DNA from 3 places in the Corynebacterium sp. MSK044 genome. Region 1 is predicted to be linked to each of the others. Evidence: predicted binding sites of a transcription regulator. Region 1 holds the regulator's gene; each other region holds the start of a gene.
The links. The regulator LexA, encoded in region 1, represses DNA repair genes until DNA is damaged. The targets are predictions, from matches to a motif close to CGAACANNTGTTCG.
Positions count from the first base shown of each region.

Region 2: a site for LexA is predicted at 2,999-3,012, ahead of QP994_RS04235 (error-prone DNA polymerase). Genes of this name have one in related genera too.
Region 3: a site for LexA is predicted at 6,493-6,506, ahead of QP994_RS04640 (HNH endonuclease signature motif containing protein). Genes of this name have one in related genera too.

Region 1 covers NZ_JASPJJ010000006.1:65,360-75,207, forward strand. The annotation lists gene QP994_RS05420 (PTS fructose transporter subunit IIABC) at 1-1,908, opposite strand, end outside; gene QP994_RS05425 (1-phosphofructokinase family hexose kinase) at 1,915-2,892, opposite strand; gene sugR (transcriptional regulator SugR) at 3,033-3,812, opposite strand; gene lexA (transcriptional repressor LexA) at 3,924-4,598, opposite strand; gene QP994_RS05440 (hypothetical protein) at 4,843-5,214, shown strand; gene nrdR (transcriptional regulator NrdR) at 5,275-5,739, shown strand; gene hrpA (ATP-dependent RNA helicase HrpA) at 5,736-9,662, opposite strand; gene QP994_RS05455 (hydrogen peroxide-inducible genes activator) at 9,696-9,848, opposite strand, start outside.
Region 2 covers NZ_JASPJJ010000004.1:119,886-129,733, reverse strand. The annotation lists gene QP994_RS04235 (error-prone DNA polymerase) at 1-2,965, opposite strand, end outside; gene QP994_RS04230 (MetQ/NlpA family ABC transporter substrate-binding protein) at 3,124-4,023, shown strand; gene QP994_RS04225 (methionine ABC transporter ATP-binding protein) at 4,030-5,082, shown strand; gene QP994_RS04220 (methionine ABC transporter permease) at 5,083-5,766, shown strand; gene QP994_RS04215 (HAD family hydrolase) at 5,793-6,626, shown strand; gene QP994_RS04210 (sucrase ferredoxin) at 6,587-7,495, opposite strand; gene QP994_RS04205 (AMIN-like domain-containing (lipo)protein) at 7,615-8,214, shown strand; gene QP994_RS04200 (Y-family DNA polymerase) at 8,221-9,783, opposite strand; gene imuA' (DnaE2-dependent mutagenesis accessory factor ImuA') at 9,784-9,848, opposite strand, start outside.
Region 3 covers NZ_JASPJJ010000005.1:42,885-52,732, forward strand. The annotation lists gene QP994_RS04620 (zf-HC2 domain-containing protein) at 1-632, shown strand, start outside; gene pmt (protein O-mannosyltransferase) at 653-2,356, opposite strand; gene rsmI (16S rRNA (cytidine(1402)-2'-O)-methyltransferase) at 2,247-3,095, shown strand; gene metG (methionine--tRNA ligase) at 3,132-4,961, shown strand; gene QP994_RS04640 (HNH endonuclease signature motif containing protein) at 4,955-6,394, opposite strand; gene QP994_RS04645 (DUF3806 domain-containing protein) at 6,528-6,920, opposite strand; gene QP994_RS04650 (TatD family hydrolase) at 6,945-7,781, shown strand; gene QP994_RS04655 (resuscitation-promoting factor) at 7,975-9,111, shown strand; gene rsmA (16S rRNA (adenine(1518)-N(6)/adenine(1519)-N(6))-dimethyltransferase RsmA) at 9,123-9,848, shown strand, end outside.

The DNA of each region.
Region 1 (9,848 bases):
GGCAAGCGCGATGAACATGCCCCACCACGGCTCATAAGCGAAGATGACAAAAATGCCGCCGTGTGGTGCACGCGCACCAACACCGAGCGCCATGGAAGTGGCTCCTGCGGCAGCACCGCCGAGCATCATCGACGGAATCACGCGCAACGGATCTGCAGCGGCAAAAGGAATCGCACCTTCCGACACAAAGGACAGCCCTAGAAGCCATGCAGATTTGCCTGTTTGTTGTTCTGCTGAAGTGAAGAGCTGTGCACGCAGGAACGTCGCAACAGATAGAGCGATCGGTGGCACCATCCCGGAGATCATCACCGCGGCCATGATTTCAAAGGCGGCATCTGTGCCCGCGGAGAGGCCAGCGGTGCCAAAGAGATACGCCGCCTTGTTTACTGGACCACCGAGGTCGAAGCACATCATGAGACCGATGATGATGCCCAGCAAAATCGCGGATGATCCCGTCATGGAATTCAGCCAGCCTTGCAAAGCTGCCATGATGTCGCCCAAAGGGCGGCCGAGGAGCAGGAACATCACCAAGCCAACACCAAGGGAAGCCAGCAGCGGAATGACTGCCACCGGCATGAGTGATGCGAGCCAGCGAGGTACTGTCCATGAGCCGATCCAGTGAGCAAGAGCACCAGCTAAGACACCAGTGACCAACCCGCCGATGAAGCCAGCACCCAGCATGATGGAGATCGCCCCGCCGATAAAACCAGGTGCGATACCGGGGCGGCCCGCGAGCCCGTAAGCGATGTAGCCGGATAAAGCAGCCACGACGAATTGCATGCCCATTTGTCCAATGGCGAAGAAAATCGCGCCGAGGTAGAGGGCCCAGCCGGAGTGGGTGAAGGCGGTGAGGTTGCCGTCGATAAGCACTTCATGGCCCGGCAAGTTTGTGGGTGAGTAAGTGACCGGAATGACGTGCCAGCCGTGGGCTACATCGTAGCCACCGATGAGGAAGCCGAGTGCGAGTAAGAGACCTCCGGCCGCAACGAAGGGCACCATGTAGGAAACACCAGTCAGGATGGCTTGCTGGATGCGTTTGAGCCAACCCGTTCCGGCTGGTGCAGTGTGAGTGTTGGTAGCTGACACTCGAGGTGCATGTGGGTTACTTGCCGCCGCGATTGCCTCATCGATCAAGGCGTTCGGGTCATTGATACCGCGCTTGACTGAGACATTGACTAGTGGTTTTTCGGCGAAGCGTTCGGGCTCGTGGATGGCAACATCGTGGGCAAAAATCACGGCGTCCGCATTGGCAATGAACTCTGGGGTGACAGGTCTCCTGCCCGAAGACCCTTGTGCTTCAACGCGCAGCTCCACATCATCGCGGCCACGTGCAGCGTGTTCGAGTGCATCCGCCGCCATGTACGTGTGCGCAATGCCTGTCGCGCACGAGGTCACAGCAACGATGCGCTTTCTAGGTTTAGCAGCAGCTCCGCGCATCCCTGCCTTCTTCACCTCTGCGCTGAGTACCTCATTGACAACGTTTACAACGTCCTCGCGGGTTTGCGCATGACGGAGTGTTTCAGTGAACTCCCCACGAACAAGTGCCCGAGCTAGCTTGGACAGAATCTGCAGGTGAGCTTTGTTACCGCCTTCTGGGGCGACAATGAGAAAGACGAGGTCCGCGTCACCGTCAGGCCCAGCGAAGTCCACGGGGTGCGAAAGACGGGCAAAGGCGAGTGTAGGTTCCGTGACAGCAGCAGTGCGGCAATGGGGAATAGCTACTCGGCCGTTTACACCGGTGCCCGCTCGTGTTTCGCGGGTGATGGCGGCATTGGCCAAAACGTCCGGTTTATCGGTGCGGCCGGCAGTGGCAACGATCTCGGTTAGGTGACCAATAACGTCCGCCGGTGTGCTGCCGAAATCCGCATCCAGCGCCACCAGTTCAGTCGAGATAGTAGAGCTGCTCATCGTGGATTACTTCCCATCGTGGCTGGGGAAGACTGACACAACAGTTCGTGCCAGATCCAAGTCATCCGGGGTGGGGATGGCAGTGCCTGGGTTAGAGGCAGCAGCGGTGCCATAAGCCACGGAATGGCGGAGTGCTTCCGGATAATCTTGCCCGCGCATCCGTGCAAGAACGTAGCCAGCCAACGCGCTATCACCCGCGCCCACCGTGGAACGAACGTGTGCTGGCGGGGGAGTGGCAACCCACGCGCCACGAGATGTGACCAAGCATGCACCCGCACCACCAAAGGTGACGAGGAGTTCGGGCACGCCACGGGACACGACGGACTGGGCGACCTCCACGACGGCGGCTAGATCCCCTCGCGCCGCTGCGTCTTCGAGTGTTTGCCCATCAACACCTGCGAGCTGCCCCAACTCGTAACCGTTTGGCTTAATAATGTCCGGCGTGGAGTCCTCCAGACCTTCACCCAATGCAATCAATGGTTCATCCGAGGTATCCACCGCGATGAGCGCATCCGGATTAGCTCTGCGCACGATAGCTACCAACGTGGAGTACCAATCGCGAGGAGCGCCTGGCGGTAAAGAACCAGCGAGGACGACCGCGTTTGCCTTAGGTGCATGGGTTGCTACCGCTTCTTCGAGAGCAGCGATGGTTGCCGGTGTTAAGCGTGCGCCTTGTTCATTGAGCTTGGTGGTTACCCCAGCAGCGTCAGTAATCGTCGAGTTTGCGCGCACATGTCCCTCCACCGCAATGGTGTGAAGAGGGATCGCTGCCTTATGGGCAAGGGCAACAAAAGGATCAGTTTCATGTGCTGGAGCCAATGCCAGCGTGGATTCTCCAGCTTTTAGAACCGTGTGGGCAACATTGATTCCTTTGCCACCGGGTTCACGGGAACGGGCGCGCACGCGGATGACTTCACCGGCGGTGAAGTTGTCCACGGTGAAGGTGACATCAACGCTTGGATTCGGCGTGAAAGTAAAAATCACGGGCGGCTGACCCCTCAAAGTCGTAGGTGGGGTGGAGCGAGAAAACTCCTCTGCCCGAGTATGCCCGATGCCGTATCTACGGCGTGCTAGAACCGGGGTTAAACCCATGCGACGGACGGGCTAGTTGTTTCTGGTCCGCCTTAACCTGCTTGGATGACGTTGATGCCACGTTCTGTTAGCTCATCCACGTAGGACGCCGGTGCATCAGAGTCGGTGATCACCACATCGATGGAATCAAGGGGCGCGAAGCTCACAAGGTAATCCGTGCCCAGCTTTGAGGAGTCGCACAACACCACGACCTTACGGGTGTTAGTGACCATCGCGGATTTCACCGCCGCTTCTTGTGCGTCCGCGGTGGAAAGGCCGTGGTCTACCGTTAACGCATTAGTACCAATGAAAGCTACGTCCGCGCGCAAAAGAGCCAAAGTGCGCAAAGCAGTATCACCGACGACAGCCTGTGTAATCGTACGAACAGTCCCGCCAAGCAGTTGGACATCAAGGGTGCCCAGGCTCGACAGGTCGAGAGCGATCGGCAGTGAGTTGGTAACGAATGACAAAGAAGGTGCTTCAGGCCGGTCCTTGATCAACCCGGCAAGTGTGTTAATCGTCGTGCCAGAGTCAAGGAAAACCGAACCGCCAGGCGCGGGCAGAAAATCTAATGCGGCCCGAGCGATGGCGGATTTAGCTGTGGCTGCCGAACGATAGCGGGTTTGAAGGGGGAACTCGGCAGTGAGGTAGGACTGGGTCGACACGGCACCACCGTGGACACGCTGCACCACACCGTCGCGGTCAAGGGCCGCGAGGTCCCGGCGGATAGTTTCAGCAGTGACATCAAAACGCTCAGACAATTCCGTGACGTTCACGCGGCCTTCAACTGCGGTCATTGATGCGATCTGGCGGCGACGCTCCTCGGCGTACATGGGACTTCCTTGAATGCGGGGGATGCTAACAAATCCTCATTATGTACGCGTGAAGTGAAAACGGGGCCCGGTTAGTTCTGCCTGAGCCCGTTTCACCCCCGTGAGGGTGGGTTAGAGCTTGCGGAAAACAGAGACGACCAAGCCCATGATTTCTGCTTCGTCGCCCTTGATGGGTGAAAAAGCATCATTGTGGGGAAGCAGCCACACGCCGGTGGAGTCCTTGTGGAACTCCTTCACCGTTGCCTCACCGTCGATGAGTGCAGCGACGAATTGGCCTTCCTCCGCGACTGGCTGAGTGCGCACTGCAACCCAATCTCCATCCAAGATGCCGGCGTCACGCATGGACTCGCCTACGACTTGAAGCAGGTACAGGTCGCCGTCGCCGACGAGTTCTGATGGGAGAGGGAAGTACTCTGTGACATTCTCTTCCGCCAGGATGGGATTGCCAGCGGCGATCTGGCCAACCACGGGGATGTATCGCGGTGCGGCTGCCTCTTCCGGAACGTTTGTATCCTTCTTGTTTGGTTTCCGCCCGGTGTGGGGGAGGTGGCGCAGGTCCACTGCACGAGGCTTGTTCGGGTCACGGCGCAAAAAGCCCTTCTTCTCAAGCTCTTTGAGCTGGTAGGCCACAGACGATGTGGACTGAAGTCCTGCAGCATCGCCGATCTCTCGGATGCTTGGCGGATAGCCACGCAACACTACAGCGTCCTGGATAACTTCCAGGATGCGGCGCTGGCGGTCAGTCAAAGTTTTAACGTCTGGCTTCTTGTCTTCTTTCTTGGCCATGTCTTGTTGTCCTTCCTTGATGGGTGCCTTTGCAAGAGTCTTGTTTGTTTCTAATGAGTTCCCTCACTTCTCGTTTCTACCACGAGTAAGCAAATTTGTTCGATATTTTTCCGCTACGTGTGGACAAAGTTTTCTCCAGTTGCTATAAATCGAACATAGAAGCTATCGAACAGTTGAGCGAAGCAGTTAATCGAACATGTCTCACCGGTTCGTAGAATCGTAGGCAGAACAGAAAGGAACCATCATGACAATCTCTATCGCACGACCTCACAGCGCTGATATTGTACGTAACGATCTTCGCCGCACCGTCCAGCCGGCGGATGTATGGGACATCAACGACACCCGTGCTCGGCGCCAACATGTTGCCAATGTTCGAACGTTGGGAGAGTCTGATCGAAAGGAAAGTCTAACCCGCTACCGGGCTGCTGCTGACACTGCGGGGGCTTTCGAAAACATTGAAGATCGCCGTGAAAAGCGTGGCACTATTGCCATGGGCATTCTGTTGGGCCTTAGCCTTTTCATTGGCTCTGCACTCGGGGGTGCTTTCTCCGGTGGGGAGATCGATCCGGCTGCTGCGGCAACGAATGATGTGGTTGCCAGCATAAGTGCCCGCTAGGCCGGTGCAGCTGCGTAGCAGCTAGATATGACGTGCACGGAGAGAGTAGAATCCTCTCCTGTGCATTGCCCTTTCTGCCATAACGATCATTCCCGTGTCTCGGACTCACGTCTCGTAGACGCGGGTTCTGCTATTCGTCGTCGACGTGAGTGCACCGCGTGTGGGGGCCGGTTCACCACGGTTGAAAAAGCCATCCTCACTGTGGTCAAACGAAATGGTGTCAGTGAGCCCTTTGATAGAGACAAGCTGATTGTTGGTGTGCGTCGCGCGTGCCAGGGCCGTGATGTTTCAGATGATGCCCTGAAACGTCTTGCCCAAGAGGTGGAAGAGATTGTGCGTGCACAAGGCAGCTCACAAGTTCTTTCCAATGACATTGGTCTTGCCATCCTGGAGCCCCTGCGGGCGCTCGATGAGGTGGCTTACCTGCGCTTCGCGTCGGTATACAAGTCTTTCGAAAGTGCCGATGATTTCGAATCGGAGATCCGGCTGATGCGTCGCCGCGATCGCGGCATTGATGAGCTTTAGAGCTTATCTACCATCTTTTCAATCCTCCGTGGGCTCACCGGTTTGGATGTGCCCAGACGCTGCGCGAAAAGACTGACGCGTAGTTCCTCGATGCGCCAGAGAATCTCTTTGACTGGCTTTGATCTTTCTGCCCCCTTGGGTAGGCGAGCGAGCTTGGCATCAAGATACGCCTTGACGTCATCGATCACGGCTTGGCGGTCCGCATCCCTGTCAGGATCGTGGTTCATCTCATCCAGGCGCATCTGTACTGCGGACAAATAGCGCGGCAGGTGCTGCAGATGTTCCATGCCGTGGATGGTGATGGCGTTTTTTGGTAACAGGAAGGCCATTTGAGCCTTAATGTCATCAATGGCTGGGCCACTCCACTTGTTCAGTTCAGCTGCGATGTTGATGTATTCGGCGACACCGCCTGCGATGCCGACGACAGCACGTCGCACGGCACCAGGAACCTCGGGTTTCACCTTGTTAAGTAAGGCATCGAATTCCTCAGGTGTGCGCACCGGTCCGCCGTGGGTAAACATCAGATCACGGATGGCGGCGATGCGTGCATCTTCGACGAGCCCAGTGGCACCACCGTGGGGATATTTATCCACGGCAACGCGTTGGCGTAGTGGAAGGCCTTTGGTCATCTGCGTTGGGGATACGGAGATCTGGCGCATGAGCATGGCCAGTGTGGCCGTGACCATCGAGGCATCGGCAGCAGCTTTAGTGGGGAATACCTTGACGCGCACGCCGTCCTTGGTTGCTTCCAAGGCAGGGAAAGCATCAACGTTATTGCCTTCAATGTCCGTGGTCACAGTTTCGGGCACCGCGCCGAGGGTGTCGGCTGTCCACTCTTTGGCGGCATCCGTTTCCGCTTTCTTTGTCGCCTTTGCCACCGACGAAGTGATTTGGCCCGAGCGACGTTTCTTGAGTTCCGCCAGGCTCTTGTCGTGGTCGGTGATCGTGCCACGTCGATCGACAGAAGCAAAAGTCATCTTCAAATGCGCTGGCAACGCTTCGGGGTGGAAGTCGGTTGCGTTGATGCCGTGGCCGCCGAACGAGCGCAGGATTTCCGCGAGCTGCTCCGTCAATGGCGCCTCAAACGGGATGAGCTTCTCCATTGCGCGTGCAGCGAATTCGGGCGCTGGGACCACCGTCTTACGCAACGCCTTGGGCAGGGAGCGGATGAGCTCAGTCACAAGTTCTGCGCGCAGGCCAGGAACGAGCCAATCAAAATCCGTGTCTTCCAGTCCGGCCAACAGGGGGACAGGAACAAGTACGGTGACTCCGTCGAATGGATCACCAGGCTCAAACTTGTACTGGAGCTCATAGTTAATGCTGCCCTGGCGCCATTTGTCGGGGAAGGCGGCTTCGGAGGAATCGGCCGCAGCATCGTCGATAAGCTTTGACGGATCGAAATCGAGGAAATCTGGTGATTGGTAGCGCTTCTTCTTCCACCAGGCGTCGAAATGACGCCCGGTGCCAATGTTGTCGGGAATGCGGGCATCATAAAAATCGAACAGTGCGTCTTCGTCGACAACGAGGCCACGACGGCGCACCTTTTCCTCGATGGCGCTAGCCTCTTCCAACAGTTGAGCGTTGTGCTTAAGAAAAGCGTGGTGTGCGTTCCATTCACCCTCGATGAGGGCATGGCGGATGAACATGGTGCGAGCGGCGTCCATGTCCACGTGGTGGTAGAGCACACGCCGGTCCGCAACCACGGTGACGCCGTAGAGCATTGACTTCTGGTGCACCATGGGTGCTGCACGCTTGGTGGACCAGAAGGGCTCTGAATAGGAGTGCTTGAGCAGGTTCGCGGCTACCTTTTCCACCCAAGCTGGGTCGATCGCAGCGACATCACGTGCCCACAGGCGTGAGGTTTCCACTAGTTCCGCAGCCATGATGAACTCCGGTGGCTTCTTGGCCAACACGGAACCAGGGAACACCATGAAACGGGTGCCGCGGGCGCCCTTGAATTCCTTGGAATGACCGTCGCGCGCACCAATGTTGGACAGCAAGCCGGTGAGGAGCGACTGGTGGACAGCCATCGGATCCCGCTCGCCGGCCTCAGCGTGGCGTAGTTTGTTCCAGCCGAGCTGCTTCTGAGCCTCCCGCAGCTGGCCAACAAGATCGAACCATTCGCGAATACGCATGTAGTGGAGGTATTCCTTCTTCATGCGTTTGCGGAAGGCATTGCCGGACAACTCATCGCGGGCATCTTTGATGTAATCCCACAAATTCAAAGAGGCGAGGAAGTCTGAAGTTTTGTCCTTGAAGCGGGCATGCGCTTGATCCGCTTGGGCCTGGAATTCGAGAGGACGCTCGCGGACGTCCTGGATGGTCATGGCAGCCACAATGACGGTGACGTCGGCGAGCACACCCAGACGGTTGGCTTCAACCAGCATGCGGGCCATGCGTGGGTCTACCGGGATCCGCGCAATCTCACGCCCGATGGAGGTGAGCGCCGGTAGGTCATGGTCCTCCTTGTCCGTGATGGCGCCGAGTTCGTGCAGCAACATGAGGCCATCACGAATGGCTTTCTGCTCTGGGGGTTGGACAAAGGGGAACTCAGAAATATCACCGAGGCGGAGGTTGATCATCTGCAAGATGACGCTGGCCAAGTTAGTGCGCAGAATCTCCGGGTCAGTGAACTCAGGGCGTGAGTTGAAGTTCTCTTCGGAGTAAAGGCGGATGGCAATGCCATCGGCGATGCGGCCCGAGCGTCCGGAACGTTGGTTGGCGCTAGCCTGTGAGACCTCCTCAATGGGCAGACGCTGGACCTTCGTGCGGGTGGAGTAGCGGGAAATACGCGCTAACCCGGTGTCTACCACGTAGTGGATCCCCGGAACTGTCAGGGAGGTTTCTGCGATGTTGGTGGCCAGGACGATGCGGCGACCAGAGTGCGGGCTGAAAACACGGTGTTGTTCCGCGTTGGACAGGCGGCCGAATAGGGGAGTGACTTCGACGTTGCGCCAATGCTGTTTCTCAATGACTTCCATGGCGTCGCGGATATCGCGCTCGGACGCGAAGAAGCACAGGATGTCCCCGTCGCCCTCTGCCATGAGCTCCTTAAGAGCAGCAATGAGCCCGTCGAGCATGTCGATGTCCACGACTCTTGTTTCGCCCTTTTTGTTGGTCACCTCAGTTTCCAGTGGGCGATAGCGGATCTCTACCGGATAGGTGCGGCCGGAGACCTCAATGATGGGAGCAGGTGTACCGTCCTTGTCCGCGAAGTGTGCGGCGAAGCGCTCTGGGTCGATTGTCGCGGATGTGATGATCACCTTCAGGTCAGGCCTGTGGGGCAATAATTTCTTCAGGTAGCCCAGCAGAAAATCAATGTTGAGGGAACGCTCGTGGGCCTCATCGATGATGATCGTGTCGTAGGCATTCAAGTATCGGTCGCGCTGCATTTCAGCGAGGAGAATGCCGTCTGTCATGAGTTTGACGGCGGTGGTGGCGGATACGCGATCATCAAAGCGAATGGCGTAACCCACGGATTCACCGATGTTCTGGCCAAGCTCGTCTGCAATACGTTCGGCCACCGTGCGTGCAGCGATACGGCGCGGTTGAGTGTGCCCAATCAGTCCACGGCGTCCCCGCCCCAGTTCAAGCAGCGTTTTGGGGATCTGGGTGGTTTTGCCGGAGCCGGTCTCGCCCGCGATGATGACCACCTGGTTATCGCGGACAAGGTCCATGATCTTTTCGCGCTGCAGGGAAACCGGGAGGTTATCCGGATAGGTGATCTCGGGGACATGTTCATTGATCGCGGAGACTTTGAGCGCTGCAGCGTCCATGTCTTTGCTTATCGACGCCAAAGCCTCCGCCGACCGTGCCCTCTTCAGCCGACGATGAAAGCGGCGAACAGCGGCGATAGGGAGCTCATCAAGCCGGGAATAGAGGTCGCCGCGGGTGAGGGCTTGTGGGGGTTGTGAGTTCGTCATATTCACCGCGGAAGTCTACCGGCAGCGGTGTATTTACTCGATTCGCAGGCCCAATGGCTCCGCCGCAGCAAGGGTCTTTTCGTACGACTCCTTGACCGCCTCACCGAGAGCAGCGAATTCCTCTGCTCGGGCAGAGGATTTTCTGAACACAATCCCAACGTGCCGTTCAGCGGGGACAGAAGGATC
Region 2 (9,848 bases), on a different contig from region 1:
CGTCCTCCATACCCAGGAAGGTGACACCGGCGGCGGTGGAAGGGCGCTGGCGGTGGGTGATCACACCGGCGATGCGGATGCGGGTGCCGTCGGGGACCCGTTTAAGGCCACTGGCGGGAACAACACTCAAAGCATCCAAGTGCGCGCGGACCATCTCAACGGGCATGAGGCCGGGCGTGACACCGGTGGCCACAATGTCGGCAGCCATGAGTTCGAAGGCGTTCATGCCGGGGAGGGCAGGCGCCTCAATAGCCGAAAGTCCAGGCAGCATGCCCTCGCGTTCGGTAGCGGCGATGCCGGATTGCCAGAGGGCTTGGCGGCGGTCCACCCCAAAACATCCCAATGCACCCGCCCGCGCGAGAGCTTCGACGTGCTCCACGGTGAGGTCCGCGCGGCGGGATAGATCCGGAATATCGGCGAAGGGCCGAACCGTTTGCGCAACCTCGATGCGCGAGGCCGCCTTCCCGCCAAGACCTTTGATCAGGTTCAACCCCACGCGGATGGTGCCGGAGTCGATGCAGCGGGCCTCCACACCAGACTCGTTGACGTCCACGGGCAGGACCACAATCCCATGGCGGCGCGCGTCTTGGATGAGGGACTGTGGCGAGTAGAAACCCATCGGCTGCGCCCGCAACAGCCCCACGCAGAATTCCGCCGGGTAGTAGTGCTTGAACCAGGCCGAAAAGTACACCAAGGAGGCAAAAGACTGGGAGTGGGATTCCGGGAAACCGTAAGCAGCGAAGGCGACGATCTTCTGCCAGAGGCTCTCCGCCACGTCCTGCTCAATCGAGTTGGTTTCCCAACAGCCCGAGAAAAATCGCGCCTTGAGAGAAGCCATCTTCGCCGGCGAACGCTTCGACCCCATGGCGCGACGCAACGAGTCTGCCTCTGCCCCGCTGAAACCGGCGGCGTCGACAGCAATTTGCATGAGCTGCTCCTGGAACAGCGGGATCCCCAGGGTTTTACCCAGGGAACGCTCCAGCACCGGATGGTCGTACGTGACCGGTTCCCGGCCGTCGCGGCGCCGCAGATACGGGTGGACGGATCCGCCCTGGATCGGGCCCGGTCTGATCAGGGCCACTTCCACCACCAAGTCAAAGAAGCAGCGCGGTTTCAGCCGCGGCAGGGTGTTCATCTGAGCGCGGGATTCCACTTGGAAAACGCCGACGGCGTCGGCGCGGGAGAGCATTGAGTACACGGCGGCGTCGTCAAGCGAAAGCTCCCATAGGCGCACCTCGCGGCCGGTGGTTTCGCGCACGAGGTCAATCATGTGGTGCAGCGCTTCGAGCATGCCCAGGCCCAGCAGATCGAACTTGACTAGGCCGGCGGCGGCGCAATCGTCCTTGTCCCACTGCACGACCGAGCGGCCTTCCATGCGTGCCCACTCCACGGGGACAACGTCGGCGATGGGGCGGTCGCAGATCACCATGCCACCAGAATGAATGCCCAGGTGGCGTGGTTGCCCTTTGAGTTGCGCAGCCAAGGACTCAACACGCGGTGGGGGCGAGGCCAGGCCCTTCGACCACGCATCCGCCGCGCCCTGCGGGTAGCCGAGCGCACGGGCGGCGTCACGCACCGCGCCCTTCGTGCGGTACGTGATCACGTTGGCCACCTGCGCAGCATTGTCCCGGCCGTAGGTGCGGTAGACGTACTGGATAACTTCTTCGCGGCGGCCGGACTCAATATCAATGTCAATATCCGGCGGGCCGTCGCGGTCTGGTGAGAGGAAACGCTCAAACAGCAGCTGCGCGCCGATCGGTTCCACGTTGGTGATGCCAAGCGCAAAGCACACCGCCGAATTCGCCGCCGAGCCGCGCCCCTGACACAAGATGTTGGACTCGTGGCAGAAATCCACCAGGTCATTGACAATGAGGAAGTAACCAGGAAAACCAAGTTGCTCGATGACGCGCAGTTCGCGCTCAATCTGCGCGAGAGCTTGTTCTTGCAGGTCAGCAGACCGCGTGGCGTAGCGTTCACGGCCGCGTTCGGCCACGAGGTGGGTCAGCCAGCTCATCTCATCGTGTCCCTCGGGCGTGGGGCATTGCGGCAGTTCAGGCGCCACCAGGTCGAGGGTGAAGGCGCATTCTTCTGCGAGTTTCACGGTCTCCGCGATCATGGCAGCGCCGTCAGGCACCATCGCCGCGAGTTGCTCGCCCGAGCGCAACCACGGCGCACCCATCGGATGCAGGTCCGCGTATGCTGCGCCGATTGCTTCTCGACGCCCCAACGCCCTCTTCGCCCCCGCCACCCTCGCCCCATCCCGCGTGGCTGCCCCCGGGGCGGCGGTGAGAATTTCCCGCAGACCGGGCGGGCCGGCAGCGCGCAGGATGGCGTGGTGGTCCGCGTCTTCGGGCAGCATCGTCGCCTCGTACTCCTTGACCACGTTGGTGGTACCGAAGCATTCCACGAGCTCATCGAGTCGGTCTGCCCACCGCCAGCCCGCCAACACGATGCAGGTCCCGGCGAGTTCTTTGGCAATCGTCGGGAGCGATGGATAGTGCACCACGCCCTTCTCCCCCGAGGCCATGTGCGCCCCCGCCATGAGGTGCGATAGGCGCCGGTATCCCTCCGCGCCGCGAGCAAGCATCGGCAGTGGCGCGTGAGTCAGGCCGAGCTCTGCCCCAAATACCGTAGGCAGCCCTACCTCCGCGGCGGCTTCGGCGAATTTCACGGCGCCATAGAAACCATCACGGTCCAGCAGACCAAGGGCACTCAAGCCGAGTTCGTGGGCGCGGGCTACCAACTCCTCAGGTTCGCTAGCACCTCCGGTATCGCTGAGGAAACTGTAGGTGGACACGGCGTGGAGTTCTGCGAAGGGAATCGCCGCGGTGCCACGCGGGCCGGCCAGAGGACGCTTGACCGACCGTTCCAGCCGGTCAACCGGCACAACGGCGGCCCCGGGGCGGCCGGAGAGGATGCGTTCCAGCTGCGCCCAGGACAATGCTCTGCCACCATTGAATCGCACGCAACTATCGTACGCATATTCGATGCCGTGAACCGAACGGACGTTTGATTATATTCGCTAAGAAACTCCAAACGGGATCGGAACTAGACTAAGCGGTACACACGGTGATAGATTTTCCCAGACACTTCAACCCCTACTAAGAAAGTGCAGGACGCGACATGCGCCTCAACCGTGTTATCGCAACCGCCGCGGCTTCCATTCTGGCAGCTACTGGCCTCGTTGCATGCTCCTCTGACTCCACTGACAACGCTGCTCCGAAGGACGGCGAGAACCAGGTCGTGCGCATCGGTACGACCGACTCTGACCAGAAGGCTTGGTCTGTATTCCTTGACAAGGCCAAGGAAGCTGGCATCGACCTGGAGCTGGTTCCTTTCACCGAGTACACCCCGGTGAACCCAGCACTGGCTGAGGGTCAGCTTGACCTGAACAAGTTCCAACACATCCTGTACCTGGCTCAGTACAAGGCTTCTTCTGGCAAGGACCTGCGCATCATCGGTTCCGCTGAGATCAACACCCTGGGCCTGTTCTGGAAGGACCACGATTCCCTCGACGGCATCGAGGGCGAGAAGGTTGCTATCCCGAACGACCCGTCCAACCAGGGCCGCGCGATCAACGTGCTCGTCCAGGCTGGCCTGGTCACGGTGAAGGAGGGCACTGACCCGCTGAACCCGACCCCGGCTGACATTGACAAGGATGCTTCCAAGGTTGAGGTCACCCCGGTTGATGCTTCCCAGACGCCGACTGCCTACAACCAGGGCGACCCGGCGATCATCAACAACAACTGGCTCTCCCGCGCTGGTATCGACGCATCCACTGCTGTCGCTTCCGACGACCCGAACTCTGAGCTGGCTGAGCCGTACATCAACATCTTCGCTGTTCGCGCAGAGGACATTGATAACCCGACCTACGACAAGCTCGTTGAGCTCTGGCAGACCCCTGAGGTTACCGAGGCTCTGAATGAGGACTCCAATGGCACCGCCGTCCAGGTGAACAAGTCCAAGGAGGACCTGAACAAGATCCTCGACCGTCTCGTCGAAGACGCAAAGAACGAGAAGTAAACCTCTATGTCTCGTACTGGCACCCGGATCGAATTCCGGGACGTAAACAAGGTCTTCCGCTCGAAGAAGGGCACGGATGTTGTCGCGCTTGACAGCGTCAGCCTGACGGTTGAGCCGGGGGAGATCCTGGGCGTGATCGGTTACTCGGGTGCCGGCAAGTCCACCCTGGTCCGCATGATCAACGGGCTGGACACCCCGACATCGGGGCAGATTTTGCTGGATGGAACGGACATCGTGGGTATGCCCGCGAAGCAGATGCGTACCGCGCGCCGTTCCATCGGCATGATTTTCCAACAGTTCAACCTGTTCAGCTCGCTCAATGCGGCGGGCAATATTGAGTACCCGCTCAAGATGACCGAGATGAGCAAGGCTGAACGCAAAGCCCGCGTGGCGGAACTGCTCGACTTCGTTGGCCTGTCCGACCGCGGCTCGAACTATCCGGAGCAGCTTTCCGGCGGCCAGAAGCAAAGGGTGGGCATCGCTCGTGCGCTCGCCACAAGCCCTTCGCTTTTGCTTGCCGACGAAGCCACCTCCGCCCTCGACCCCGAAACCACCCAAGAAGTCCTTGACCTGCTGAAGAAGGTCAACGAACAGACCGGCATCACCATCGTGGTGATCACCCACGAGATGGATGTCATCCGGGCCATCGCCGACAAGGTCGCTGTGATGGAAAATGGCAAGGTTGTGGAGCATGGCTCCGTCTACGAGGTCTTCTCCAACCCACAGACGGATGTGTCCAAGAGGTTTGTGGCGACGTCGCTGAGGAATACTCCGTCGAAAAGCGAAGAGCGCGAGCTGCTCCACGCGGGAGAGGGCCGCCTGTTCACCGTGGACCTCACCGCGAACTCCGGCTTCTTCTCCGCGGCCGCGAAACTGCAGGAAGAAGGAGTGGGACTCGACGTTGTGCATGGTTCCGTGACCACGCTGCAAGATCATTCTTTCGGCAAGATGACCGTCCGCCTCACCGGCGAGGATTCTGCTATCGACGAGTTCTACCGCACGATGCAATCCACCACGCACATCCATGAAATCACCGGCACGCAAGGAGATGTGGCCTAAATGATCGAAACACTTCTTGCAGCCGGCGTTGACTGGGACCGCCTCGGCCCCACCTACTGGCAGGCGCTGCTAGACACGCTGTTCATGGTGACCATCACCATGCTTGTCGGCGGGTTCTTCGGCATGCTCCTGGGCCTGTTCCTCTACACCACCCGCGCGGGCGGTGTGCTGCAGAGCCGGCCGATCTACTGGGTGCTGAACATCCTGGTGAACTTCTTCCGGCCCATCCCGTTCATCATCATGATCGCGATGCTCTACTCCGTCACCCTCGCGGTGGTGGACACGACGATTGGCCGTGAAGCCGCGACATTTGTCATGTGCGTGACCGCGACGTTTACCGTGGCGCGCATCGTGGAACAGAACCTCGTGGCCATTGACCCAGGCGTCATCGAAGCGGCCCGCGCGATGGGTGCCGGCCCGTGGCGCATCATCCGCACCGTGATCATCCCGGAGGCCCTCGGCCCGCTGATTCTGGGCTACACCTTCATCTTCATCGCGGTGATCGACATGTCCGCCATGGCCGGCTACATCGGCGGCGGCGGCCTGGGTGACTTCGCCATCGTCTACGGCTACCGCGCGTACCAGCCTGCGGTGACGTGGGTGGCTGTGATCACCATCGTGATCATCGTGCAGCTGGCCCAGCTTCTGGGCAACTGGCTCTCGGCGAAGGTGATGCGCCGCTAGCCGGGGTGCTAGGTAGGTTGGGCCCCATGAAGGTTGCAGTTTTTGACTTCGACGGGACCCTCCACCACCCCGACGGCGGCATCTCCGCCGCCGACATTTCCGCACTACGTGCCTGGCGTGAAGCCGGGCACGTTGCCATTTGTGCCACCGGTAGATCCCGCAGCAAACTCCGTCGCGGGCTCGCTGGTGCTGAGGGGCTCTTTGACTTCCACGTCCTATCCAACGGCAGCGCTGCCACCACCGCGGATGATCAGCTGCTGTACTCCCACCCGGTGCCCAACCATGTGCTCGGCGAGGCGGTCGCACGCTTTGGCACCACCCCGGGTCTGGCGGTGTGCGGCACGACGTGGGGCGACCATGATGCGATCTTCGCGGACACCACCGCCAGCAACACCAGCGGTAACCTAGGAACTGGGTACGAGCTCATCTCAGGATTCACCACTATGAGCGCCGCCGGCATCCCTGCGCATGACTTCGCCCTGCTGGTCTTCTGGCTCCCCAGCGGCGCGGCGACAACTCCAGGGAACACGGCGGAGATCGTCGCGTGGGCGGCGGCCCACCCCGAAGTCAACTACGCCCGCAACGCCAACTTCATCGACGTCATGGCGCCGGGACGAAACAAAGCAGCCGGGATCAACGACGTTCTAGCGCACCTCGGCCGGGACCGCTCCGAGGTGGAGCTATACACCTTCGGGGATTCCTGGAACGACCTGCCCATGCACGCCATCGCCGACGTCTCGCACAGCTTCCCCTACTCCCCCGCCGACGTGCAGGCCGCCACCAACCACGTTGTGGACTCCGTGGGCGAAACACTGCTTAGTTACTTATCCGCGCACTCCAGCGAATCCACCCGCCAATAGCGCCCCTGCTTCGGCTCATCACCGCACGAGGAGATCACGCCGGAGGCGGCGTGGGTGGAGAGGGTGACGTTGAAGGTACGGGTGGCGTCGACAAGCACAATGCGTGCATGATCCTCGCTGACCTCTTCTGACGCGACGGAGAACTGCCCGTAGGAGACATCCTTGCCTTCGCGCTGAAGGTGCGCAGCAACCGCGACTTCCGCCGCCTGCGCGGGCGGCGACATCAAGCCGCTCCCACGGTTGCCCGGCACGAAATACTGCGCGCGCATCGCCGCAGCCAACATCGCCTCCGTCGCCTCCAGGTTCATGCGGCCGAAACTGTAGCCCCACGGCAACAGCAGCAGCGCCGGAGCGAAACGATGCCCCTTCACGTGCGAGGTCTCCCACACCACATCGCCTGTGCTCTTGAACGGGTAGCGGCGCTCCAGCTCCGCCACCAGCGGGCGACCCTTCACCGCGCAGCACCTGTCACGCTTCGCATGCGTGCACACGAGAAGCAACGGGTTGATGCGCGCCTGGCCACCGTTAAGCCCCGGGCCCGACAAATCAAGATCCAGGATCGCCTCCGGGCCATCAACATGCAGCACTTCCGTCAGCCCGATGTCGGAGAACACCAAGTACAGGTGATGCGACTCAATCACGCGCCCCTCACGCGTTGGGTGGCGGATGAGCTGGAGCGACGCATTGTACTTCTTCAGATGCGCCTTAAGCTTCGCGGTGAGTTCCGCGCCGAAGGTATCGCCGTCCAGGACGTCGTGGCTCCATGGGCCCGGCTCTTCGAAAAGGACATAGACTGTGGCCTGTTTTGCCGTCCCCGGAAGCGGCTCGACCTCAACGTCGGAGCACAAAGTGAAGGAATCGGCAGGCATGGCACTAAGGGTAACCTATCTTCGCCGGGAGCTGTAGTGTGTACAACAGTTTGGTCTCAATCTGCGGATTGAGGCGATTTTATTTTTGTGTCTTCACGGTTGTTATTAGGGTAATTCGCATGACTGCACCCAAGCTCGCATGCGCCGTTGCGTTAAGCACGGCCGCTTTTGTGCTCGCTGGGTGCACGCTTGAAACCACGCCTAGTGCCCAACGCGGCGACCTCGTCGCCGGCACCGGTGGCGCGGTGAGCACCATGTCGCCGGAAGAACGCGAACCGTTGGGGTCTGTAGATTCCTCCCCGAAGACCACCCGCCCAACGGCCCCGGCTCGCCTCGCAGTGACTGATATTGAGGCGAAGGCTCACGGCGATTTCGACCGCGTGGTTATCACGTTGCATGGGGACGGTGAACCCGGCTGGTTCACGGATTACGTTTCTTCCCCTGCCGTGGGGTCCACCGGGCAGCCACTGAAAGTGAAGGGGTCGACGTTCCTCAACGTCTTCATTGACGGCACTGTGTTCCCGTCCGATGTCGGTGCCGATGCCACCGCCCCTGAACGCGTCGGCAGTACCGGCGAATCCGGTGCGGTAGCTGAGGTGGTCAACGCCGGCACGTCCGCGGGACGTACGCAGATTGTGGTGGGCATGAACTCCCGAAGCCCCTACAGCGTGGTGACGGTGCAGAATCCCACGCGCATCATCATCGACATCAGCCGCTAGGCGCACCTAGGTGTACATCGCCTCGATCCGCCATTGCTGCTGTGACCAGACAAGGAGCCATCCCACCGGTTTTTCATCGTGTGGGGAGCACCCCACGACTTGAAGGCGAGCAACTTTGTGGGGTGTGTCTTCCCACCATCCGCCATCCACGGGCCATGGTCCGGCCCAGCCGGTGATGAGGTACTTGTTGTCACCCCAGCTCAAGGCATAAGGCTGGGAAGTGAGCAGCGCTTCCGCGGTCACGCCGATGGGGGTGGCCTGCGCGTCAATCATTTTGACCCGTGAGGCTGGGTGGTTGAGCCCACCACCGATCCGCGCTGGGAGTGGCTGCGGGATCGCACCAGGCCACGTGGCGTTACTGCCCTCAGGGCCACGCTCCCCAAAAGGAACGAGGGCAACGCGTTCCACCACCCCACGCCCACCGATTAGTCGCGGCTGCACCACCGCATCAATCCCGAGCTGTGACTGGACGCGCTCCGCAACACGACGCACCTGATCACCTCCCGCAGCAGGTCCCGCGGCAGACTCGCTCCCCCATAACTGCCCTGCCAAGTCCGGCTGCGCCACCTCCAGTGGTTCAAGGATCAGGGAGGTGATTGCCCCGGCACCGCCGTGCGTCAACCACCCATCGAGCTGCCAGCGCACTCGGTCCGCTGTGGCTTCTTCCGTCAAGGCTTCGCGGGTACGCCAGGTACGCTCCACGACTTCCCCGCCGTCTACGTCCGCTTTCACTTTGAGGCGAAGGCAGTTCAGACCAGCAGCTGCAAGACGTTCGTGCAGGCTCGCTGCCAATGCGCGGGCGGCGAAGGCTGCAGCATCAACGCGGTCGATCGGGTCTTCTGGTGTCACCGATACGCTCAGATCCGCCGTAGGGATCTCCGGCGCCACCCGCCGATCCGGCGCCGCACGCGCAATGCGATGACAATGCAGCCCTGCCCGCCCAAAGCGGGTGGATACGGCAGTGGAGGGCAGCGCGGCGAGCTCCCCAAGCGTGCCCACCCCCAGCTGCCCCAGGGCGGCGACGGTGTCTGCGTCTGCCCCCAAACTCGTCTCCGCGACCAGCATGCGCAGGGGGACCCTGGCCAGAAAAGTCGCTGACCCACCCGGTGGCACCACCGCGGAGGCACGGGCTGCGATGACGGCGGTGGCGATCTCGTCGGCCACACCGGTGAGGGGGTCGATGCCGGGGCTGGATGCGGCGTCGATAAGCATTTCGGTAGCTTTTTCCTCGCTCCCGTGGAAGGTGCCTGCGGCGGCGATATCCACAACGACGAGCCCTGGACGCAGGACCTCCACCGACGCGGCAACATCATCGAAACTCGCGGCGAGCGCAGCAAACATGCGGCCATCCCGGTCCGGATTATCCTCCACGACCGTCAGATCCGGACACACGGACTGCGCATGACGCACCTTCATCCCGCGACGAATACCCAGCTTGCGCGCCTCTTGCGAGACCACTTTGATGCGATGATGCGCACCGATCGCGAGCGGCTCCGCCAGCTCATCCCCCGCCTCGAGCCGCGCTGCCTGGATCGGCCAATCCGGAAACCACACGGCCGCCACGCGCATCTACCGCACCACCCGCAAGGCAGGGGCCTGGGCTTCACCCACCGTGACCACGGTCGAAGCCGGAC
Region 3 (9,848 bases), on a different contig from region 1:
AAGCCGCGCTCTCAGCGCGTATCGACGGCGAAGACACCGGCCTAGACAACACCGTCATCGATGCACACCTGGACCATTGCCCTGAGTGTTCTTCCTTCTGGGAGCGCTCCTTGGCGTTGTCTCGTTCCCTGAGCTTCGTCGAAGCTGATGGGTCAATGGCGCCGCCGGAGGACCTCTCCGACGTGATCTATGCCGGAGTGGAAACAGAATTCCACAAATTGGCCTCGCGTCGCCTTCTGGGGTTGAGCATTGGCCGCGTGATTCTCGCTATCTTGGCCGTTTTGTACATCGTATGGGCGGGCCAACTCGTCGTTGGGTCTGGCGCAGCGGAAATAGATCCGGATGTGGCTAGCCTGCTCATCGGTGCAGCTGCCGTTCGCATTGGCATCGCGGCAGCACTCCTACTGGTGGCGTGGAAGCCCAATCAGATCCCGGGTGTTCTGCTCATCGTGGGAGCCATGTTTGGTTTCACTGTGGGCTTTGCAGTGTTGGATGCTGTTTCGGGCGCAGCTCCCGCACAGTGGTTGCATCTGGGCATGCTCTTGTTCACCTGCGCTGCCCTCGTGTTCATGTGGGTTGCGGATCGCGGGCCCTCCAACCCGTTACGCACGCTTAGTGCGCAGCCGCAGTAATTACTTCCAGCTATTTCCAACTATTTCCAGCTCGGCAGCCACATGATCTGCGAGTAGTAGCTGTCTGGGATGACAAAACCGTAGAGGATCGGGGAGAAGTACAGGAACATGCCCACGGCCACGGCGAGGTAACTCACTACTGCGAGTTGCCCCGACGTCATGGCGTAGCCGGCGAGCTTCCGTAACTGTGGCAGTGGCTTGCCACGTTGGGAGAGATTCCCCAGTGCCAGCGCGATGAGCACGATGGTGAAAGGCACCAGTGGAGCGGCGTAGAAGAAGTACATCTGACGGTCAAACGCAGCCAGCCACGGCAGGAAGCCGGCGGCGAAACCAATGAGGGGCAGGATGACGCGACGGTCACCGCGGGAGATCCACACCCAGATCGCCCACAACAGGATGGGTACGGTGAGCCACCAGATAGCCGGTGTGCCAAAGAGGTAGATCATCCGGCGACATTCCTGGCCGCCGGCGCACTCGATGCCGGTGGAGGAGTAATAAAGGATCGGTCGAGAGGCCACGAGCCAGGACCACGGCTTGGAATCCCACGGGTGGGAGTGGCCGCCGGAGCTGGTCAGTTCGGAGTGGAAGCGCAGGACCGAGAAGTGGTAGTAGAACCAGCCGGCGACCGGCTCCGGCAGTTGGGTGAGCCAGGACCAGTCGGAGCCTTCGATGGTGCCGTCCGAAAGCGAGTGCCTATATACGGAGGTCTCTGACGCGAACCATGCGCGCCAGGACCAGACATACAGCACAGCCGGGATGAGCACGATGGAGGCGAGTGCCGAAGGGACATCCCGCAGCAGCGTGCCCGCAACCGGCTTGGCCACCCCGTAGCGGTGGCGCAGCCACAGGTCGTAGAAAGAGGACAGCAAACCAAAGAACGCGATGTAGTACAGGCCGGACCACTTCACGGACAGCGCCAAGCCCAGCAGCACGCCCGTGGCAAAACGCCACCAGCGGAAGCCCAGGCGGGGGCCGAAGGGCCCAGATTCGGCAAGACGTCCGCTTACGTATGCGTCATGCAGACGCTGGTGGACTTGCCGCATGTCACCCGCCAGGGTCCACGCCGCCATGACGATAGGCAAGAGGATGAACACGTCGAGCATGCCGAAGCGGCCGATGACCAGCAAGACGCCGTCCACAAGCGCGAGGATGCCCGCGAACAAACCAACCAGCCAGGATTGTGACAGGCGACGGGCGAGCAACATGGTGAACACCACGACTGCCGCGCCGAAGAGTGCAGCGATAACTCGCCATCCCAGCGGGGTGTAGCCGAAAATTGCCTCACCGATAGCCGCCAACTGCTTGCCCAACGGCGGGTGCACAACCAAGCCGTAGCCAGGGTTGGATTCAATACCGCCCAGAACCGGGTTGAACCAGGATAGCTTGATGTCCCAGGCTTGTGGCGCGTAGTGCTTCTCGTCGAAGACAGGGGTGCCCTTGGAATCGGCCATGGTCAGGCCCACAAATCGTGTGAACAGCGCGATCACACCAATCACGACGGTGGTGATCGTGTCCCGCCGCGTCCACGGCACAGTGACGGGAGCGGTGGGCGCGGGGGTCTTCACAGCAGAACTCACGCTGGTGATCTTACTGTCCACCCTTAAGCTTGTTGCCATGGATGATTCGCTTGTTGCCACGGGCATTGTTGTGGCCGCCACTCCGCTGGGCAATATCCGTGATGCGTCACCGCGTCTCGTGGAGGCACTTGAGCGTGCCGACGTCATCGCTGCCGAGGACACGCGCCGGGCCCGCGCACTCGCCGCAGCGCTCGGTGCGGAGATTCGTGGCAAGGTCGTTTCCAATTTTGATCACAATGAGGAACAGCGAGCTCAGGAACTTATCCGCGTCGCCCGCTCCGGCCTTGTCCTGGTCATCTCCGACGCGGGCATGCCACTTGTATCTGACCCTGGTCACTCGATCGTGTCCGTCGCGCATGATGCGGGCGTTCGCGTGACGTGTTTGCCGGGTCCTTCTGCGGTGACAACTGCTCTGGCTCTGTCTGGCTTGGGGGTTGGACGCTTCATCTTCGATGGCTTTGCGCCCCGCAAATCCGGTGCTCGTACCACCTGGCTGGAATCCCTGAAAGGGGAGAAGCGCGCGATCTGCTTCTTTGAGTCCCCCCACCGCATTGGCGTGACCTTGGCGCACGCGGCTGAGGTGTTGGGCGCGGAACGCCGAGTAGCAGTGTGCCGTGAGTTAACCAAAACCTATGAAGAAGTGCGCCGTGGCAGCCTGGCTGAACTCGCGGAGTGGGCCGCCGATGGCCTGCGCGGGGAGATCACCGTTGTCATCGATGGCGCGGACTCCACCCCGGTTCCCGCCGATGAAGAAGACCTTGTAGAGGCAGTCCTAGTCAAGGTTGATTCCGGGATGCGATTGAAAGACGCTGTGAAGGAAGTGGCCAAATCAGCCGGAGTAAAGGTCGGCGACCTGTATGACGCTGCACTGGACAAGCGGGGGTAAACGTCAATCCCGAGGGCGTGGACGTAAGGTAGAACCATGCAAAAAAACGTTCTCGTCTGCGTGGCATGGCCGTACGCTAACGGCCCACGCCACATCGGTCACGTGGCCGGTTTCGGTGTCCCATCCGACGTCTTCGCCCGCTACCAGCGCATGGTGGGCAACAACGTGCTCATGGTCTCCGGCACCGACGAGCACGGCACCCCGCTGCTCGTCCAGGCGGACAAGGAGGGCGTGACCGTCAAGGAGCTGGCGGATCGTTATAACCGCCAGATCGTCGAGGACCTCGCTGGCTTGGGCCTGTCCTACGACCTATTCACCCGCACCACTACTCGTAACCACTACGCGGTGGTGCAGGAGCTGTTCAAGGGCCTGTACGCCAACGGCTACATGATCAAGGAGACCACCAAGGGTGCAATCTCCCCGTCCACCGGCCGCACCTTGCCGGATCGCTACATCGAGGGCACCTGTCCGCTGTGTGGTGCCACCGACGCCCGCGGCGACCAGTGCGATAACTGCGGTAACCAGCTTGACCCAGTGGACCTGATCAACCCGGTGTCCAAGATCAACGGCGAAACCCCCGAGTTTGTGGAGACCGAGCACTTCATGCTCGACCTTCCTGCGCTTCACGACGCGTTGAAGACCTGGCTCGAAGCCCGCGAAGACTGGCGCCCGAACGTACTCAAGTTCTCCCTCAATCTGTTGGAGGACATGCGCCCGCGTTCCATGACCCGCGATATTGACTGGGGCATTCCCGTCCCAGTTGAGGGCTGGGAGAATGACCCCGGCAAGAAACTCTACGTCTGGTTCGACGCCGTCATCGGCTACCTGTCTGCCTCCATCGAATGGGCAGCACGCAGCGGCAACCCGGATGCGTGGAAGGACTTCTGGCAGGATCCGGAGACCCCGGGCTTCTACTTCATGGGTAAGGACAACATCACCTTCCACTCCCAGATCTGGCCGGGTGAGCTGCTGGGCTACGCCGGACTGGGTTCCAAGGGCGGGGAAGAGCACAAGTACGGTCGCCTGAACTTGCCCACGGAGGTTGTTTCCTCCGAGTTCCTCACCATGTCCGGATCGAAGTTCTCCTCCTCCAAGGGCGTTGTCATTTACGTCAAGGATTTCCTGGCCGAGTTCGGCCCAGATCCACTGCGCTACTTCATCGCGGTCGCAGGCCCGGAGAACAACGACACGGACTTCACGTGGGATGAGTTCGTCCGCCGTATCAACAACGAGCTGGCGAACGGCTGGGGCAACCTGGTCAACCGCACCGTGTCCATGGCGCACAAGAACTTCGGTGAGGTCCCCGTTCCGGGCCCACTCACTGATGCTGATCGCGCCATTCTTGATTTGGCGGAGCGCACCTTCGCTGAGGCGGGCAAGGATCTCGAACTTGCCCACTTCAAGGCTGCCATCACCAAGATCATGCACGTCGTCGGCGAGGCGAATGCCTACATCGCTGACCAGGAGCCGTGGAAGCTGGCTAAGGATGACAGCCAGCGCGAGCGTCTTGCCACCGTGCTGTGGACTGCACTGCAGGTGGTCTCGGACTGCAACGCCATGCTCACCCCGTTCCTCCCGCACACCGCGCAGAAGGTCCATGAGACTCTGGGTCGTGACGGTATCTGGGCCGCCACCCCACGCGTGGAAGAGGTCACGGACGATGAGGATCTGGACCTCGTCGGTGTGGACCTTCCGGAGAAGGGGCAGAGCTACCCAGTGATCACCGGTGATTACACCACCCAGCAGGCAACCTGGGGCCGTGTCGATGTGGCGCCGGGCACCAAGCTCGAGAAGCCGCAGCCGCTCATCGCCAAGCTCGACCCAGAACTGGGCGAGACTGGTCCGGAGTGGGCACCAGTTCAGTAATCAGCCTCCGGTTCTTCCGGGAACGGTACGGGATGGAAAGGGAATTCCATCCCGTATTCGCGTTCAAGGGCCGATAGTGATTTGAGGCATTCTTCGTAGTCAAAGTTTTCCTCAAAAACATCGAGCACGCGGTGGCACTTGGCAAAGAACCGGGAGCGGGTGCGCTTGAGGCGTTCCACATCGTCGATGGTGTGTTTCCAGCGCGGTGTGGTTTCGGTGACTTGACTGTTGATGAAGCCGGTGGGGTTTTCTAGCGCGTAGGTGCCGTCGGAGAAGAGCCACACCACGTCGCCGGTTGTGGGGTCTACCAGGTAGAAGGCCCTGCGATCGGTTTTGACGTTGTGGTGTTTCTGGCACAGGCAGTACAGGTTGCTCGCCGTCGTTGTGCCGCCGAGGCCGTAGGCGATGCGGTGGTCGAGCTGGCATTCCCAAGCAGTGCGTTCGCAGCCAGGGTAGATGCAGGTGCCGTCACGGCCGCGGACGAAGGCTGCGATGTCAGCGGGTGGGACGTAGCCGGCGACGCTACGTGTGGCGGCGGCATCCATGTCCACAAGTTTTGGCCCAAAAGAATGAAACATCTCGGTTCCGGTGGCTGTGGTGAAACCGTGGCCGGGGATGAACACTGAGGCAGATTCATCGATGGTGCCGTCCGCGTTCTTGGGAGCGTAGCCGTAGACACGGGCAGTCGGGGCAGGGGATATCTTGCCGGTGAGGAGGAGCAACGTGGCCTCATCGTCAGTGATGCCAAGTTCTTTGGCGGTCGCACCTATGAAAGCCTTGACGGAGGCCGCCGTGGCATGATCCGCGATCATGGTCATGCCCGAGCAGCCGTGGTAGTAGCCATCGTGGAAGGTGACTTCGCATCCACCCGGCGACAGGGTGCGCCCTTGTTCGCGTTTCTCACGCTTCTTTTGGTCGAAGGCGACGGAGGAATCCATGTCACCGATGGCCTTGTTCAGGCGGGTGGTAATGGTGTTCGCGCCGGGTAGTGCCTGGTTCGGCTTCGTTGGGGTGAAAAGCGTGACTAGGAGGGCGTCCAGTACCGCGAAAACTTCGGGGTCAGGGGTATCGCCGAGCACACTGATGGCACGATCGATGGCCCTCAAACGGCGGAGGTCAAGGCGGTGTGTGGCCTCTTGGAGGGCGCGCAACATAGGGAGATCTTTGAGGCTGCGGTAGGCGTAGACGGCATTGCGGACCTCAGTGAGGGACAGGCCCGTGGCGGAACACATGCGGGCGAGTTCGGTGTCGTGGTCTTTGGAGCCTTCAAACTCATCGGTGGTGGCGTAGTGGTGGAACACCGCATGGATTGCTGCGCGCATGCCCATCCCGGCAACGGCATCGAGGTTGTCGGTGTTCTCTGTGGCAAAGAACGCTGCTGGCCCTGGCGAAGGTGGTGGCGGTTCTGGTGGGCGGTCAGTTAGTTGGGTCATGGTTCCCCCGGTGGATGTGTTGTGTGAATGTGTTTTAAGTTCGTACGAACATAGTTTCACATCACTGCGACACGCCACCGGGACTACTCGAACAAACTCGAAAAGATGTTCGAATCTAGTATCGTGCTAAAAGCTATTCACCCAAAAACTGCTCAATAAACGTAGTCAGCTTCCCGGTCTCCTCATCCTCAAAGCGGGTGTCCACAACAACGAGGGGTGCGGTGTACATCTCCCGGTCGGGGGAGGTGACAACGAGGTCGGTGCCGTAGGCGTCGATAAGCAATTGCCACTCGAAACCGTGCTCGCGAATGAATGCGTCGCCGAGCGCAGTGCCGTACATGCGTGCAACGTCGCCGCGAGAATAGCTGCGGCGTAGATCGGGGTCGAGGGAGAGGTAGTCGCTCAAAGTCTCTTCGAAGGAAGCGACGATGTCATTGATGGATCCGTTGATTCCGGCGACGGCGGCTTCAGCGAGGTCGCGATCGATTTGGGTGCGGGTTGCGGCATCGATGTCATGGAATGTCATGCGCCCGAGGATAGGCTGGAATTCATGTCGAAGAAGAAACCGCGCCCCGTCCCCGTCCCAGCCCAGCGAATTGCTGGGCTTATCGACGCGCACACGCACCTCGCCTCCGCCCGCGCCCGAACGAAGGACGAAGTGGATGCGATCGTCGCGCGCGCTGTGGACGCTGGAGTTGAGCGCATCTGCACTGTTGGTGACGGGCTCGACGAGGCGGAATTGGCACTGCAGGCTGCGCACTTCAATGACCGCGTCTTTGCGGCATGCGCGATCCACCCAACTCGTGCCGGTGAGCTGGGCGACGCTGCGCGCGAGCGGTTGACACAGATGGCAGCTGATGAGCGCTGCGTGGCTATCGGCGAGACCGGCATTGATACGTACTGGATTAAGCATGATCCGGACCGGACCGCGCCACTTGACGTGCAGGAAGAGGCGTTTCGCTGGCATATTCAGCTGGCTGTTGATTCCGGCAAGGCCCTCATGATTCACAACCGCGAGGGCGACGCGGAGATCATGCGGATTCTCGCGGATGCGCCGCAGCCAAGGCACGTTATGCTGCACTGTTTTTCTTCGCCTATCCGCGTCGCGCGTGAGGCGATCGACCGCGGCTACGTCCTGTCCTTTGCTGGGAATGTGACCTTCAAGCGGAATGATGAACTGCGTGAAGCGGCGGCGTTGGCTCCTGCGGGGCAGCTACTTATTGAAACGGATGCGCCGTACATGACCCCAGAGCCATTCCGTGGTGCGCGCAATGAGCCGGCATTGATTGGGCACACCGCACACGTCGTGGCGGAGGTACGCGGGATGGCCGTGGAGGACCTTGCTGCGGAGGTGGGGGAGACCTTCAATCACATTTTTGGCGTGTGAAATAGGTACGCCTGTGGGGGCTGGTAACGGGAGTGATTCCTGTGGCTGAGAGGAGCCTTAATTGTTTGAGACACGCTTCCGCGGTTTGAAAATGTGCTGGTCTTCGGCGTACCTTTATCGTATTGTTACATTAGGTTGCTTCCCCAAGCTAAACCCAAATCTTCCCCTGACCCCCTTAAGGACTGTTCTTTTTATGTCGCGTCATCGTCGCATCAATAAGACTTCAACCACTCGCGCTGTGATCACTTCCTCTGCTCTTGGCGCTCTTGCTTTCGGTGGTACTGCTACTGCTGTAGCAGCCCAGAAAAATGTCACCGTGGATGTCAACGGTGAAGCCGTGGAAGTGAGCACCTTCGCCGGGAAGGTTGACGGCGCTCTCAAGGCCGCCGATGTTGAGGTGGGCGACAAGGATCTGGTGTACCCGGCACTGTCTGAGTCGCTCGTGAGTGGTGACACCGTGACCGTGCGCACTGCCAAGCCAGTCGCAGTGTCCATCGATGGCGGTGAAGCGCAGGAGTTCACCACTACTGCTGCCACCGTGGATGATCTCCTCGGTGAGTTGCCGGGCATCGTCGGCGGTTCCAGCCACAGCTTCGGTGATGGCCAGGCCGTCACGGACAACATGACAATTGAGGTGACTTCCCCGAAGATCGTGGCCATCCGCGATGGTGAGAACGTCACGTACACCTCTGCTGCCGCCAAGACCGTGGGGGATCTGCTGGCAGCGCGCGGTGTCCTCGTGGACTCGAACGACCGCGTGAGCCCCGCACTGGACGCTCCGGTGACGGAAAACATGACGGTGGAGATTGACCGCGTTGATGTCACGGAGCGCACCGCTACCGAGGAGTTCGACGCTGAGCCGAAGTACGTGGATGATGAGTCCCTCGCGCCGGGTGAGGAGCAGGTCCGCGAAGAAGGCGAGAAGGGTGAGCGCAAGGTCACCCGTCGCGTGGTCACCGTGAACGGCGCTGTGGAGTCGGATGAGGAAGTTGGGCAGATAGAAACCCGTCCAGCACGCCAGGCAGTGATCGCACGCGGCGCAATCCCAGGCAACACCGGTGCAGCAGCCCCGGCCGTGGCCGGTGGCTCCGTATGGGATTCCATCGCGCAGTGTGAATCTGGCGGCAACTGGGCTATCAACACTGGCAACGGTTACTACGGTGGCCTCCAGTTCGCGGCATCCACCTGGTCTGCTTACGGCGGTGGCCAGTACGCCCCGACGGCGAACTTGGCTACCCGTGAACAGCAGATCGCTATTGCCCAAAAGGTTCAGGCCGCCCAGGGCTGGGGTGCATGGCCCGCCTGCACGGCGCGCCTGGGTCTCCGCTAGTCTCCGAGGGTATGACCGTCGAGGACTCTCACCTGCTGAACCCGCCAGACATTCGTGCGCTGGCGGAGGAACTGGGCGTTGCTCCAACCAAAAAATTGGGGCAAAACTTTGTTCATGACCCCAACACCGTGCGGCGTATTGTCGCCGCGGCGGAATTGGGGGATGCAGAGACTGTCCTTGAGGTGGGGCCGGGTCTGGGCTCCCTGACTCTGGGGCTACTGGACGTCGCAGAGCATGTCATCGCGGTGGAAATTGATCCGCGCTTGGCTGATCGCCTGGCGGTGACGGTGGGCGAGCATGCCCCGTCCCACGCCCACAAACTTGAAGTCGTCGGCGCAGATGCCATGAAGATCACGGCGGCGGACCTCAGCCGTGAACCCACTGCTTTGGTGGCTAACCTGCCGTACAACGTTGCGGTGCCCGTGCTGCTGCATTTGTTGGCGGAGTTCCCCTCGATCCGCACGGTGCTCGTGATGGTTCAGCTGGAAGTTGCACAAAGGCTCGCGGCTGATCCTGGATCGAAGATTTATGGCGTACCCAGCGTGAAGACTTCTTTTTATGGGGATGTGCGCACCGCGGGAACGATCGGCAAAAATGTGTTCTGGCCAGCGCCGAACATCGAATCAGGGCTCGTGCACATTGATGTGAAAGACAAGGGATGGTCCCGCTCGGCGCGTGAAAAGGTTTTCCCGCTTATCGACGCAGCCTTTGCACAACGCCGCAAAACCCTCCGCGCC